2 regions of the Pantoea dispersa genome follow, and region 1 is predicted to be linked to the other one. Evidence: predicted binding sites of a transcription regulator. Region 1 holds the regulator's gene; the other holds the start of a gene.
The links. Region 1 encodes ArgR, which controls arginine synthesis, uptake and breakdown. Its sites were predicted from a motif close to ANTGAATAAAAATACANT; they were not measured.

Region 2: the regulator ArgR is predicted to act here: its motif matches at 3,622-3,639, upstream of argF (ornithine carbamoyltransferase).

What each region holds. Positions count from the first base shown of each region.
Region 1 is NZ_CP082346.1:379,914-387,692, reverse strand. It holds gene mscM (miniconductance mechanosensitive channel MscM) at 1-1,401, shown strand, start outside; gene mdh (malate dehydrogenase) at 1,448-2,383, opposite strand; gene argR (transcriptional regulator ArgR) at 2,804-3,274, shown strand; gene yhcN (peroxide/acid stress response protein YhcN) at 3,767-4,030, shown strand; gene K7H94_RS01850 (YdgH/BhsA/McbA-like domain containing protein) at 4,121-4,387, shown strand; gene yhcN (peroxide/acid stress response protein YhcN) at 4,491-4,757, shown strand; gene K7H94_RS01840 (barstar family protein) at 4,817-5,086, opposite strand; gene K7H94_RS01835 (NAD-dependent succinate-semialdehyde dehydrogenase) at 5,102-6,556, opposite strand; gene aaeB (p-hydroxybenzoic acid efflux pump subunit AaeB) at 6,668-7,779, opposite strand, start outside.
Region 2 is NZ_CP082346.1:3,393,967-3,401,745, reverse strand. It holds gene K7H94_RS15950 (beta-N-acetylhexosaminidase) at 1-359, shown strand, start outside; gene ridA (2-iminobutanoate/2-iminopropanoate deaminase) at 473-859, opposite strand; gene pyrI (aspartate carbamoyltransferase regulatory subunit) at 938-1,402, opposite strand; gene pyrB (aspartate carbamoyltransferase) at 1,414-2,349, opposite strand; gene argF (ornithine carbamoyltransferase) at 2,591-3,598, opposite strand; gene rraB (ribonuclease E inhibitor RraB) at 3,761-4,180, shown strand; gene miaE (tRNA isopentenyl-2-thiomethyl-A-37 hydroxylase MiaE) at 4,237-4,998, shown strand; gene K7H94_RS15915 (YlaC family protein) at 5,161-5,643, opposite strand; partial or broken gene K7H94_RS15910 (flagellar biosynthesis protein FlhA) at 5,746-7,461, opposite strand; gene lafU (putative lateral flagellar export/assembly protein LafU) at 7,433-7,779, shown strand, end outside.

The DNA.
Region 1 (7,779 bases):
ATTGTCACCGTCAGTCTGAAACGCGCCGGTATCCCGTTCTATTTGGATAAAGAGGGCAACGGCGACAACTTCGTTAACCGGATTCTGTGGAACCTGATGATCGCCATTCCGCTGGTGGCGGCGCTGGCCTCCTGCATTGGCTATCTGGCCACCGCGCAGGCGCTGCTGGCGCGTCTGGAAACCTCGGTCGGCATCTGGTTCTTCCTGCTGGTGATTTACCACATCATTCGCCGCTGGATGCTGATTCAGCGCCGCCGCATCGCTTTTGACCGCGCGCGCCAGCGTCGTGCCGATATGCTGGCCAACCGCGCGCGCAGCGAAGAGGAAAAAGAGCAGCAGTCTGCCGTCAGCACCGATACCGTGGAAGTCGAAGAGCCGATTATCGATCTGGATGCGATTAGCGCGCAGTCGCTGCGGCTGGTCCGCTCGATTCTGACGCTGGTTGCACTGGTGTCAGTGATTGTGCTGTGGTCTGAGATCCACTCCGCGTTCAGCTTCCTCGACAACATTCCGCTGTGGGATGCCAGCACCACGGTGCAGGGTGTCGAGAGCGTACAGCCCATTACGCTGGGTGCCGTGCTGATCGCCATCCTGATCTTTATCATTACCACCCAGTTGGTGCGTAATATGCCGGCGCTGCTGGAGCTGGCGCTGCTGCAGCACCTCAGCCTGTCGCCCGGCACCGGTTACGCCATTACCACCCTGACCAAATACGCGCTGATGCTGGTCGGCGGTCTGATTGGCTTCTCGATTATTGGCGTGGAGTGGTCAAAACTGCAGTGGCTGGTAGCGGCGCTGGGTCTGGGGCTGGGCTTTGGGATGCAGGAGATCTTTGCCAACTTTATCTCCGGTCTGATCATCCTGTTTGAGAAACCAATTCGTATCGGCGATACCGTGACCATTCGCGATTTGACCGGCAGCATCACCCGCATCAACACCCGCGCCACCACCATTACCGACTGGGACCGCAAAGAGATTATCGTGCCGAACAAGGCCTTTATCACCGAGCAGTTCGTCAACTGGTCGCTGTCGGATTCGGTGACGCGCGTGGTGCTGACCATTCCGGCACCGGCCCACGTTAACAGCGAAGAGGTGACGACCATCCTGAAGCAGGCGGCCGATCGCTGCACCTACGTACTGGATATGCCGGCGCCGGATGTGTTTCTGGTGGACCTGCAGCAGGGCATTCAGCTGTTTGAGCTGCGCGTGCACGCGGCGGAGATGGGCCATCGTATGCCGCTGCGTCATGAGCTGCATCAGCTGATTCTGTGCGGCTTTGAAGAGCATGGCATTGAGATGCCGTTCCCGCCGTTCCAGGTACGGATGGAAACGCTGGGGCGCAAAACGCCGGCCAGCAACGGTTCGGCTGCCAGCCGGACTTTCAAATCCGGTGGCCTGTAAAACAAAACGCCCGGCATGCGCCGGGCGTTTTTTCTTTACGCGCGGGTTACTTCACAAACTCTTCGCCCTGCGCGATATCTTTTTTCAGCGTCTCCAGCATGCCGTTGAGCGCCTGCTGTTCGAAATCACTGAGCGGCCCGAGCGGACGGCGTTCGGCGATACCGTTTTTGCCCAGCAGCAGCGGCTGCGAGAAGAAGCGCGCGTACTCGCCGTCGCCTTCCACATAGGCGCACTCTACGACATTGGCTTCGCCCTGCAGTGCACGAATCAGCGACAGACCAAAGCGCGCCGCCGCCTGGCCCATCGACAGCGTCGCCGAGCCGCCACCGGCTTTGGCTTCCACCACTTCGGTACCGGCATTCTGAATACGTTTCGTCAGGTCGGCGATCTCCTGCTCGCTGAAGCTGACGCCTTTAACCTGCGACAGCAGCGGCAGAATGGTCACGCCTGAATGTCCGCCGACCACCGGCACTTCAATCTCCGTAGGCTGTTTGCCCTTCAGGGCAGCGACAAAGGTGTTGGCGCGAATCACATCCAGCGTTGAGACGCCAAACAGCCGGTTTTTATCGTACACCCCGGCTTTTTTCAGCACTTCGGCGGCAATCGCCACCGTGGTATTTACCGGGTTAGTGATGACGCCAATCAGCGCTTTTGGCGCGGTGGTCGCCACCTGTTCAATCAGGTTACGCACGATACCGGCGTTGACGTTAAACAGATCGGCGCGGTCCATGCCAGGTTTGCGTGCCACACCGGCCGAGATCAGCACCACATCGGCGCCGTGCAGAGCCGGCGTCGCATCTTCGCCACTGAACCCTTCGACTTTCACGGCGGTAGGAATGTGACTGAGATCAACCGCGACGCCTGGTGTCACCGGGGCAATGTCATACAGTGAGAGGGCTGAACCTGCGGGTAATTGGGTCTTGAGCAGCAGAGCGAGTGCCTGGCCAATACCACCAGCTGCACCGAGAACGGCAACTTTCATCCTGAACTCCTTATTAAGGTGGGGCAGAGATATGCCGGAAATCCATCAGGTTACGAGTTTAATCAACTTCTCAGGCGATAGCGACACACCTGTCGCGCAATAACATTACGCCGCAATCGGCTCCCGAGACATCTCCACTTCAGAAGTCGCCTGAATGATCCAGTCGCAGCCAGAAGACTATGGACGGCAATGATCATCGTTTTGTTGTTACCACTTCAATAATATAACAACTTTGCAACCTTCGCTTTGCGCGCCAGCGCGCGATTTTGGTGCAGGATAAAACTCTGTTATCATGTCCGCCCCACACGCGCATGCCGTGAATTCACGCATCCGCTTATTGCATAAAAATTCATCTAAATGCATAATAATTTATCTGCGACGGGCCTGTTGCCTGCTGCAACCCTCTTTTATTGGTAGCTTATGCGAAACCCATCTAAACAAGACGATCTGATAAAGGCGTTCAAAGCCTTACTGAAAGAAGAAAAGTTCAGCTCTCAGGGCGAAATTGTCCAGGCGCTGCAGGAAGACGGCTTCGGCAACATCAACCAGTCAAAAGTTTCTCGTATGCTGACCAAGTTTGGCGCGGTGCGCACGCGTAACGCCAAAATGGAGATGGTGTACTGCCTGCCTGCCGAACTGGGCGTGCCTACCACCACCAGTCCGCTGAAGAATCTGGTGCTGGATATCGACTATAACGATGCGCTGGTAGTGATTCATACCAGCCCGGGCGCAGCCCAGCTGATCGCCCGCCTGCTCGACTCCCTCGGCAAAGCCGAAGGCATTCTCGGCACCATCGCCGGTGACGACACCATCTTTATTACGCCAGCGCGCGCCTTTACGGTTAAGCAGCTGTATGACGCCGTGCTGGTGTTATTCGAACAGGAACTATAAAACCCTGTATGTTACCGGCGGTTCACCTGCCGGTAACCTTGCCTGCCCGCCCGCGTTTCTCCCGCTGTTTTATCGCCAACACCTTACAAAATAATCGCTTAGCCATATTCCGCCGGGTTCTCAATACGCGAAAGTATTGGTACGACCTTTTCGCCTGCTTAACCCTTTGCGCTATTTTACGCTGCTTTACAATTAGTGCTTAGCGGTTATCTCTTGCTTTTAGCGCGAAGCCAGCTTGATCAACCACATTGTTTCGCACAAAAAGATAATTTGATGCAGATCATTGTTTTTGAATGGAAATACACCCTCCTGGTTAAGATCCAGGCGGTTTTAATAACTTTGCGTTATAAAAATGTGCCATAAGGATAAAGAATTACAACCAATCATTATTAGCGGGATATTAATTTCATGGGTGATTAGATCTATACTTCTTTTCGTGATGCAAATCACACGAAATCAAAAAGAGAAAAACAGAAGACGAGGAAAAATACCATGAACGTTAAAACTACTATCGCCACCCTGAGTGTTCTATCTGCCCTGTCATTTGGTGCTTTCGCCGCAGATTCTATCAACGCCGAACAGGCAGCGAACCTGCAGCCGGTCGGCACCATCAGCGTCAGCGGCATTGGCGGCTCACCGATGGATATCCATCAGCAGCTGAACGCCAAAGCTGAAGCGCAAGGTGCTAAAGCCTATCGCGTTGTTGAGGCTTATAACGACAACAGCTACCACGCAACCGCGGAACTTTATAAATAAGTTTGCCGGAACAAGATGCAGTGTGAACGGCGACCCGTTTGAGAGGCGTTTGCCTCTCAGGTTGCCCACCCCATTTCAGGAGAGTGAATCATGAAAACCAAATTATCTATTGCTGTACTGAGTCTGGCTTCCGTTCTGTCTTTTGGCGCCAGTGCTGCCACCCTGGTAACCAACACCCAGGCTGAAAATCTGCAGCCACTGAATCAGACCATTAGCGTGAGCGGCGTCGATGGCGACCAGACCAATATCCGTCAGGAACTGTCCCAGAAAGCCGATGCTCAGGGTGCCAGCCATTACCGCATCATTGAGAACAATCAGGACAACACCTTCCACGTGACGGCTGAACTGTACAAATAAACTTTAACTATCGATCCGGCGTTATGCAGTCGCCGGGAGAAGATCGACGACCCGCTTACCCTCTTCGTGCCGCAGGTTGTTGATTCTAATGAGGAGACGAATTATGAAAATCAAAACAACCATCGCAACCGCTACGCTGCTTTCTCTGTTCGCTTTTGGCGCTTCGGCTGCCCAACTGGTAACGGATGAATCCGCGCAGAATCTGCAATCTACCGGCCAGACTATTACCGTTAGCGGAACAGGCGGCTCACCTATGGATTACCGCGCTCAGCTTTCTCAGAAAGCCGATGAGCAGGGTGCCAGCGCGTATAAAGTGATTGAAGCGCGCACCGGTGACAGCTATCACCTGACTGCAGAGCTGTACAAATAATTCCTCGTCAATTCTGACGAACCCTTTGGCCCCGCCTGCCGGGGCCCTTTTTGGTTGTGCTACTGAACATTAAAGCGGAGCTGGCCTTCCAGCTCCTCTTCTGCCTCATCGAATAGCAATATCAGCGCACCATAGCGGCGTTTCTGCCCTTTCCCCAGATTGATGAACGCAATTTCCAGCGGCAGCGGGATCTGCTCGCCAATGATCATTTCCCACAGATCGTCCAGATCGTGAATGGTGCGATCCGCCAGCGCGAAACGTTCGCAAAACTGACGGTAGAAATGAGCCTGATCGACGATTTCATTGAAGTCGAAACGCTCGGTTCTCATGGTGACATCCTCTCGCTACGCCAGACCGCCGAGGTGCAGCGCTTTGACTTCCAGATACTCTTCCATGCCCAGCACCGATCCTTCGCGTCCCAGTCCGGACTCTTTCACGCCGCCAAACGGCGCCAGCTCGGTCGAGACCGCGCACTCGTTGATCCCAATCATGCCGGCTTCCAGCGCCGCCGAAACGCGGAACACGCGCTGCAGATTCTGCGTATAGAAGTAAGCCGCCAGACCGTATTCGGTATTGTTGGCGCGCGCGATCACCTCAGCTTCATCGTCAAAGCGGAAGCAGGCAGCCACCGGACCGAAGGTCTCTTCCTGCGCCAGTTGCATCTCTTCATGCGCATCGGCAATCACCGTCGGCTGCCAGAAGTTGCCGCCCAGCGGATGGCGCTCGCCGCCCACCAGCAGTTTCCCACCTTTGCTCAGCGCATCTTTGACATGCTCCGCCACTTTCTCCACCGCAGACGGCTCAATCAGCGGCCCGACCACCACGCCCGGCTCCACGCCATTGCCCACTTTTAGTTTGCCCACCGCCTCAGCCAGCTGATGCACAAAGCAGTCGTATATTGCGTTGTGGATATAGAAGCGGTTAACGCTGACGCACACCTGGCCGGCGTTGCGGAATTTATTGGCGATAGCCCCCTGCACCGCCGCGTCGATATCGGCATCGTCAAACACGATATAGGGCGCGTTGCCGCCCAGCTCCATCGACACTTTTTTCATGGTTTCTGCCGCGTTCCGCATCAGCGTTTTTCCTACTGCGGTGGAACCGGTAAAGGAAATTTTACGCACCGCGCGGGAAGCCATGATGGCGTCGCTGATGGCGTGCGTATCGCCGGCTACCGCGTTCAGCACGCCGTCCGGCACGCCCGCTTTTTGTGCCAGCGCCACCAGCGCAAAGGCGCTGAGCGGGGTGTTATTGGCCGGCTTGATGATGCCGGTGCAGCCGGCCGCCAGCGCCGGGCCGAGTTTGCGCGTCAGCATCGCCATCGGGAAATTCCACGGCGTGATGGCAGCGACGACGCCAATCGGCTCGCGCGTCGCCAGAATGCGTGAACCGGCTTTGGCCGGCGGGATAATTTCGCCGTTGGCGCGCTTCGCCTGCTCGGCAAACCATTGAATAAAGCTGGCGGCGTACTCTACTTCACCCTCGGCTTCCTTTAGCGGTTTGCCCTGCTCGGCGGTCATCAGCTGGCCCAGCCAGCTTTTGTGCTCAATGATCAGCTGGTACCAGCGATAAAGGATTTCGCTGCGCTGTTTGGCGGTTTTGTCGCGCCACGCCGGAAAAGCGCGCTGTGCGGCGGCTATCGCCTGTTCGGTTTCAACCTTGCCGGCTTTCGCCACCTGCGCCAGTACCTCGCCGGTGGCCGGATTGGTGACATCAAAGGTGCTGCTGGCGGTGTGCCACTGGCCGTCAGCAAAGTAGCCAGTGTTGAACAGTTCGTGTTGTTGCAGGGAAGTGGACATCGTTATTCTCCTGTCAGTAAGCATCCTGTCAGGAAAGTATAGATGGCAATAATCGGGCAATGAGGGTCAGCGTGGCATCAGGCCAGCCGCTGCGCCAGGCAGCGGCCAGTTTCAGATTTGGATGAGGGTATTCTGGTACTTATCCAGCATCATCGACAGCCGTTTCACCGGTTCCGTCACGCTGGCCGGGGCGGCATAGTGCTGCAGCTTCTGCTGATAAACGTCCAGCTCCTGCAGCAGGCGCTCAAAGTAGTAGCGCCGTTTATCATCGCTGCTGGCCGCAATAATGCGGTCGGCGGTGGCGCGCAGCTGGCGGTGATACGCCGACAGATCGGCATTGACCGGTACCTCCGCGTTGCGCAGGCGCTGATGACCAATAATCAGCGTGAGCGCAATCCGGTATTTGTCGATATCGCCCGGGAACAGGTTAAGCAGCAGGAACAGCTGCTGATAAAGCGCCGGTAAATGGTTCTCACGCCGGCGCGCCTGATTGGTGGTCAGCGCGGCCACCGCAGCATACATAAAGCGATTCAGCAGCTTGCGTCCGGTACGGGCTTTGGATTTGTCACGAATCAGCAAAATCACCATCATCGCCACAAAGCTGCCAATCCACTGGCCGAGCGCGTTATCGAGAAACACGTTGAACTCAAACTTCATCGGGTTATCCAGCACCAGCACGTTGATGGTGCCGATCAGCGCGCCCAGCGTACCAATCTGCCGCCGCTGTACAAAGATGCCGCCGATAAAGCCGAGTGCGCCAATCGCGATACACAACAGCAAGGCACTTTGCTGGGTGCCCGGCAATACCCAGATGAAGTAGAGCATGCCCAGCGGCACCGCAAAGGCCATGCCGTAGAAGAAGTCTTTCGCCATCATCAGCGGATTCGGCATACGCATCGCCAGCGCGGTAATCACCGCCAGCATCACCATGCAGCCGCTGCCGGAAGTCCAGCCGGTATACAGCCAGAACAGCGAACCCAGCGCGGTGGCGACAAAGGTGCGCACGCCATTGATCATCGCATGATGCGTCTCCGCTGAACGCGCCTGGATCACCACCTCACGCTGCAGAATGCTCTCCTCCAGCGTGGTGATACGGCTGTTACTTTTGACGCCATTGATCAGCAGCAGATATTCGGTCGCTGCGCCGACCCAGCTGGCCAGGGTAAACGGCACGCTTTTACTGCTGACGCCAATAACGCGGCGCATCAGCTTCATGCGCTTAT
Region 2 (7,779 bases), 1.0 Mb from region 1:
GCGAGCCGGTGCGGCTGCTGGATAAGCAGGTGGATGCGCTGATTGCCAATCGCGGCGATCATGCTGCCGCCAGCGCCCTGCGCCATCAGCTACAGCGCTGGCAGCGCAACAGCGATGCGGTGATGCCGCTGGTGCTGGGCAATTATCAACTGAAAGCACTGCAGCCGCAGGTGCGCCAGGTCGCAGAGCTGAGCCGGATGGGGCTGGATCTGGTGAACGCACTGGAGCGTAACCAGGCCTACGGCGCAGGCGAGGTGGCGCAGATGCACGCCCAGCTGGATGCGGCGGCGCAGGTGCAGGATGAAACGGTGCTGGCGCTGGTGCGACCGCTGGAGAAACTGCTGCGATCGTCGAGATAGGGAAGATTGGAAGTCACGAACTATGCAGGGGCATCATTGATGACGACCAGGCGATCACGCCAGGTGCGCACGGATACGCCCCCCTGCATGCTGTGTGAATGATGACAGCTAAATCAGCGACGTACCGCGATGGCTTCGATCTCAATCTTCACGTCTTTCGGCAGACGCGCCACTTCCACGCAGGAGCGCGCCGGGAAGCTGGCCTGATGCTCGGTGAAAAACGCTTCATAGGTGGCGTTGACCGTGGCGAAATCGTTCAGGTCTTTGACGAACACGGTGGTCTTCACAATGTCGCCCACCTGCAGGCCAGCGGCCAGCACAATCGCCTTCACATTCTCCAGCGATTGACGCGCCTGCGCGGCGATATCGTCCGGAACCGCACCGGTGGCCGGATCGACCGGGATCTGGCCGGAGGTGATGATCATGCTGCCGAGATCCACGCCCTGGACGTACGGGCCAATCGCTGCCGGGGCTTTTTCAGTACTGATTTCGCAAGACATTGTTTCTCCTTAGGCATGCGCGGCGAACCCTTGCCCGCCGCGAAAATGTTCGCCCCATTATAGGGAGGAAACGGGCGATTACCAGTGACCGAGCACCACGTGGCGCGCGAACTCTTTCTCGCAGTATTTACACTTCAGGTGCACATCGTCATCGCGCTGCTTCACTGCAAAGCTGGAGAACACCGGCTCGCTGCGGCTGATGCAGTTGCCGTTGGGGCAGGTCAGCACGCGCTCGATGCGTTCCGGCAGCGTTGGTGCGATCTTCGCCACCACTTCATACTCATCAATGCGATTCACCGTGGCGTGCGGCGCGTACACCGCCAGCTGATTGATCTGATCATCGGTCAGAAAAGTATTTTCGATTTTGATCAGATCCTTACGTCCCATCTCGCCCGACGGCAGATTAAGGCCGATGGTGATGCGCTGATCGGTTTCGGTGAGGCGGAACAGTGACAGTAGCTTAAAGCCGACCTGCGCCGGAATATGGTCGATCACCGTGCCGCGTTTGATGGCTTCAACCTGCAGTTTGTTATCGTGGGTCATCGTTCTGCTCCTTACAGTGCCAGTTCGCTATTCAGTACCAGCGCCAGCAGGGCCTGGCGGGCATAGATGCCGTTGCCGGCCTGCTGGAAATACCAGGCGTGCGGCGTGCTGTCGACATCGGTGGTGATCTCATCAATGCGCGGCAGCGGATGCAGCACCTTCATGTTATCGTGCGCACCGGCCAGGTCGGCCGCCCGCAGGATGAACTGCGCTTTCACGTTGGCATACTCTGAGGGATCGAGACGCTCTTTCTGTACGCGCGTCATGTAGAGAATATCCAGCTCCGGCATCACTTCTTCGATGCTGTCGTGGCGCGACCAGGCAATGTTCTGTTCATCCAGCATATCGGTGATGTAGGACGGCATCGCCAGCGCATCCGGTGCGATGAAGTAGAAGCGGTTGCCGCTGAACTTCGCCAGCGCCTGGGTCAGCGAATGCACGGTGCGGCCATATTTCAGGTCGCCGACCATCGCCACGTTGAGGTTATCGAGGCGGCTCTGGGTTTCCCGGATGGTGAACAGATCGAGCAGCGTCTGCGTCGGGTGCTGGTTGGCGCCGTCGCCGGCGTTAAGGATCGGCACGCCGCCCGAAAATTCCGTGGCCAGCCGCGCCGCCCCTTCCTGCGGATGGCGCATCACGATGGCATCCACATAGGTGCCAATCACCGAGATGGTATCGGCGAGGGTTTCCCCTTTCTTGCCCAGCGAGGTGTTACTGCCGTCGGCAAACCCCACCACCGACGCGCCCAGCCGGTGCATCGCGGTTTCAAATGACAGGCGGGTGCGCGTTGAGGCCTCAAAGAAGCAGCTGGCGATAACGTTGTGTTTCAGCAGCTCCGGCTGCGGATGGGCTTTCAGCTGGGCGGCGGTATGCAGCACCAGCTCCAGCTCATCGCGGTTGAGATCGTTGATGGAAATAATGTGCTTGCGATATAGCGGGTTGGCCATAGCTCTCTCCTCTGCGCTGCCGGATTGCGGACAAAAAAAAGCCCCTTTACAGGGGCTTTCTGGCGATCGATGAATGACGGAAAGAAACAGGTGCGCCGCCTGCATTCAGGCGTACGGGAGCGGCAAATTGTGCGCTGCGCTGTTGCATGTTTCCTCCGGCAAATTGTGGCGCATTATACGCATTCACTGAGCCGCATCAAGCAGAAATCACGCGCGAGGTAAACGTTTGCGCCGCGCGGGCTTAGCGCTGACTCAGCGTCGCCACCATCACCGCTTTGATGGTGTGCATGCGATTTTCCGCCTGGTCAAACACCACGCTATGGTCGGATTCAAACACCTCGTTGCTGACTTCCATGCCGTCATGCAGACCATACTGTTCAGCCATCTGCCGTCCGAGCGTGGTTTGGTCATCATGAAACGCGGGCAGGCAGTGCAGGAATTTCACCTGCGGATTGCCGGTCAGCGCCAGCATCGCGCTGTTCACCTGATAAGGACGCAGCAGGGCGATGCGCTCTTCCCACACTGATTTCGCTTCGCCCATTGATACCCAGACGTCGGTATAGATGAAATCAGCACCCTGCACGCCTTCGGCAATCTCTTCCGTCAGGGTGATTTTGCCGCCGGTGTGCTGTGCTGCCGCGCGGCACTGCGCCACCAGCTCCTCTTCTGGCCAGCAGCCTTTCGGTGCCACCAGCCGCAGATCCAGCCCCACCAGCGCCGCCGCTTCCAGCATGCTGTTGCCCATGTTGTTGCGCGCATCGCCGACGTACACCAGCGTCATCTCGCTCAGCGCTTTGCCCGGCAGATGCTCCTGCATAGTCAGCAGGTCAGCCAGCAGCTGCGTCGGATGGAACTCGGTGGTCAGGCCGTTCCACACCGGCACGCCGGCATATTCGGCCAGCGTCTTTACCAGCGCCTGACCGTAGCCGCGATACTGAATGCCGTCATACATGCGTCCCAGTACGCGCGCGGTGTCTTTCATCGACTCTTTATGGCCGATCTGGCTGCCACTCGGGCCGAGATAGGTGACGTTAGCGCCCTGATCGTAGGCGGCAACTTCGAAAGAGCATCGGGTACGGGTCGAGTCTTTTTCGAAGATGAGCGCGATGTTTTTGCCTTTCAGGTACTGGGTTTCGCTGGCGTTTTTCTTTGCATGTTTTAATTCACTGGCGAGTGATAACAGACCGGTGATTTCGGCTGGGGTGAAATCCAGCAATCTCAGGAAATGTCTCGAATACAGCTGACTCATACTGCGCTCCGTATTACATCAATAATGAATTAAAATTCAATCTAACCGTATGAATATGCATTTTCAACCCCAGCGATAAGAAACTTTCTGTTTTGTGTAGTGGCGCGCGAGGCAGTGTGGGAAAATAATTGCATTCACTGCCACCATTTTGAGGACACGCCCATGGCATACGAAGCATTGCTGGAAGAACAGCGCGAAGAGACGCGCCTGATCATTGAAGAGTTGCTGGAAGACGGCAGCGATCCGGATGCGCTTTACACCATCGAGCATCATCTCTCCTGCAACAACTTCGACTCGCTGGAGAAGGCCGCGGTTGACGCGTTCAAGCTGGGCTATGAAGTCACCGAGCCGGAAGAGCTGGAGCTGGAAGACGGCAGCACCGTGATGTGCGTCGACATCCTGAGCGAATCGGCGCTGAAGCCGGAACTGATTGACGCGCAGGTCGAGCAGCTGGTGAATCTGGCCGGGAAATACAACGTCGATTACGACGGCTGGGGCACCTACTTTGAAGATCCGGATGCCGAAGATGAAGACGACGGCGAAGAGATCGACGACGAAGACGATGACGGTGTGCGTCACTAAGCCCTGACGGGCGGCACGTGCCGCCCGGTAATTTTCCTGCCAGCAAAGAACCTCCGATGAATTACGCTTCGCTATTAGACCCCATTCACCAGTTTTTACAGTGCCGCACGCCGCAGGCGTGGATTGATGAAGCGCGCAAGCCGGAAAATCTCACGCTGCTGCTTACCGATCACATGGTATGCGAGTTGAAAGCGGCGCAGACCGCGGTGTGGCTGATTCGTAAATACGTCGCGGATAAACCCAGTGGTGACGCGATCCTGGCGTGGCTGCAGCCGTACGAAGATTTTATTTTCGGCGAGAATCACGACAGCGATTTTATCAATGCCCACAAGAATCTCAGCAAAAGCATTATTGTGCGCAATGAACTGCCGTGGGCTGATGAGATGGTGGAAAAGATGGTGCTGCTGATCAAAGAGGAGTTGCACCACTTTTATCAGGTGTGGGAAATCATGCAGGCGCGCGGTTTGCCCTATCGCAAGATCACCGCCAGCCGCTACGCCAAAGGGCTGCTGCGTGAAGTGACTACCCATGAACCGGATACGCTGGTGGATAAACTGATTTGCGGGGCGTATATCGAAGCGCGTTCCTGCGAGCGCTTCGCCAGCCTGGCGCCGTATCTGGATGCGCAGCTGGAGAAGTTTTACATCTCACTGCTGCGTTCCGAAGCGCGCCACTATCAGGATTACCTGACGCTGGCGGCACAGATTTCACCGAAGGATATCGCGCCGCGCGTGCGGGCGATTGGGGCAGCGGAAGCGCGTTTGATCAGCGAACCGGACGCTGAGCTGCGCTTTCACAGCGGCGTACCGGCGTTTTGATTTGGTGCGCGCGGCGAAACTTCCAGACCCAGCCTTCAGGCGTTGTCTTACTAACCGCCTTATCTTTGAATACCTTCTGTGTAAAGACGCTGGGGGTAGTAATTAAGCAGTGAGTCATTAAAGACTTATAAATACCATGGAAGCAGGAATGAATCTGCCCGATCAGATTTTCGCGGCGCGCTGATGGCCCCAGGTCAGGTAGTAGACATCATAAAAATCCACTTCTCCTTTCTGCTGCATCAGGCGATCGATGCCGCTGCGCACGCGCTCGGGCGTACCCGGATTCTCCAGGATCTTGTCCAGCGCCTGCTGTGAGACCGGCTGCACGTAATACCACTCGCCGTTGTAGCACACGCGCAAATCCAGCGTATCGATGTCCTCGAAGCGGTATTTCGGGTTGATGTCCAGCAGCATCAGAAAACTCATCACCAGCACGAACACCGTGGCGAACCAGAAGGCCGGCCAGCCGAGCATCTCAGTCGAGAAAATCAGCGCCACGCACAGGCCGTAGCACAGGTACATCACGCCCCACAGCCCCGGATGGGTTTTCAGGAAGTTAAAGCTAAAACGCGGCAGATTATCGCGCCGCTCTTCGCGGTTGAGCGTGTCGATTTCATCGATCAGAATTTGTTTAATCGCGTCCATTATTCACCTCTGAATATCACTGCCTGCCAGTAAACCACATAACAGTGAAGGGCGGCAGAGACAGATCAGCGGTGTTTTTTTATAACAGTTTTCCGTAACGCATCAGCTCACCTGCCCGACAATCTGCAGATTGGCATCGTCCGGCACCTCGTTATACGACAGCACATTCAGCCCGCTGGCGAACAATCGGGCGTAGCGTGCAATCAGCGGCCGCAGCTGCGGCGTCACCAGCAGCACCTGCGTCAGGTTCTGCGCTTTCAGCTGCTCCATCATCACCGGCAGCGTGCTCTGCAGCTGGGTGAGAATGTTAGGGTCGACCGGGAAGCTGTCCAGCGCCACTTTGCCGCCCTGCTGCGCCTGATTGAGCGCTGCCAGCAGCAGGTTTTCCAGGTTGTTATCCAGCGTATAGGCTGACAACGGTTTGTTGTCCGGCGCAATCGCCGCCACCATGGCGCGGCGCAGCGCGTAACGCACGTCGGAGGTTAGCAGGATCGGATCTTTGGTGATCGCCACGCTCTCCAGCAGCGTGGTGGCAATGGTGGTGATGTCCTTGAGCGATACCTGATCGTTGAGCAGCAGACGATACACCTTGAGCTGCAGACTGTAGTTCACGGCCGCGTTGAGATCCTCTGACAGCTTCGGTGCCACGCTCGCCAGCCGCTGATGCAGCTGGGTAATATCATCGTAGTTGAACAACTCGGGCAGGTTTTCGCGCACCACTTTGTTGACGTGGGTAGCCACCACGCTGGCGCAGTCGACCACCTGATACCCCAGATTCAGCGCTTTGGCTTTCTGCTCCGGCAGGATCCAGGTCACCGCCATACCGTACGCGGGATCGGTATCCAGCAGGCCGTCGATCTCACCGTACTGATCCGGCGTCGGCAGCGCCATCAGGCGGTCGGCGTGCACTTCGCCCACCGCAGTGCGGACGCCGTTGATCTTGATGGCGTACTGCGACGGCTTTAAGTGGAAATCTTCACGCAGGGCGATCTCCGGCAGCAGCACGCCGCTGGTTTCCGACACCACCTGGCGCACGCCGCGCATACGCTGAGTCAGCGGCGCGCCTTTGCCTTTATCCACCAGCGTGACCAGCTTGTAGCCCAGATTAAGGCCGATGGGCTCGACCAGCGGAATATTGTCCCAGCTGATGGTCGGCTGTTCGTCCGGCTGCGCCAGCGCCTGATTGATCGCCTCCATGTCGACATGGCTTTGCGTCGGCTTCTGCACCCCGCGGCTCTGGCGCCACGCGGCGAACAGCAGCAGGGCGGTGAAGGCGAGGAACACCATGTGCGGCATGCCGGGCACAATCGCCAGCACAAACATCACGCCCGCAGCGGTATACAGCGTGGCCGGTTTCGCCAGCAGCTGCGACTTCACGTCCTCGCCCATGTCAGCGCCGTCGCTGATGCGCGTCACGATGATCGCCGCCGCCGTCGACAGCAACAGCGACGGGATCTGCGCCACCAGACCGTCACCGATGGTCAGCAGCACATACTGTTCAAAGGCCTGGCCGGCAGGTAAACCGTGTTTGAATACGCCGATCAGGATGCCGCCCAGCACGTTGATCAGCAGGATCATGATGCCAGCGACGGCGTCACCGCGCACAAACTTGGAGGCGCCGTCCATCGCGCCGTAGAAGTCCGCCTCGTTGGCCACATCCTGACGCCGTACGCGCGCCTGTTCCTGGTTAATCAGCCCGGCGTTGAGATCGGCGTCGATCGCCATCTGTTTGCCCGGCAGCGCGTCGAGGGTAAAGCGCGCCGACACTTCAGAAATACGCTCGGCCCCTTTGGTCACCACCACAAAGTTGATCATTAAACGCGGCAGCAGGAAAGCGCATCACGGGGCTCACGGCGGCGCATGGAAGGTGGCCTTTGCCGACTTCACGCTGGCGATGATGGCGCTGTTTATGGTGCTGTGGATCATGGGCGCCGTCACCGAAGACGAGCGTAAGGAGATTGTCGCGCAGCTCAACGGCACCTCGGTGTTTAACGGTTCCGGCTTTAATCCGTTCGATGTCGAAACCGGACGCGGCTCCGCCATCATTGGTGAAACGCTGGCGATTGCGCCGCCGACCGAGGGTGCCACCGTCAGTGACACCAGCGCGGAAAACAGCGACAGCAACGCCAATCAGGC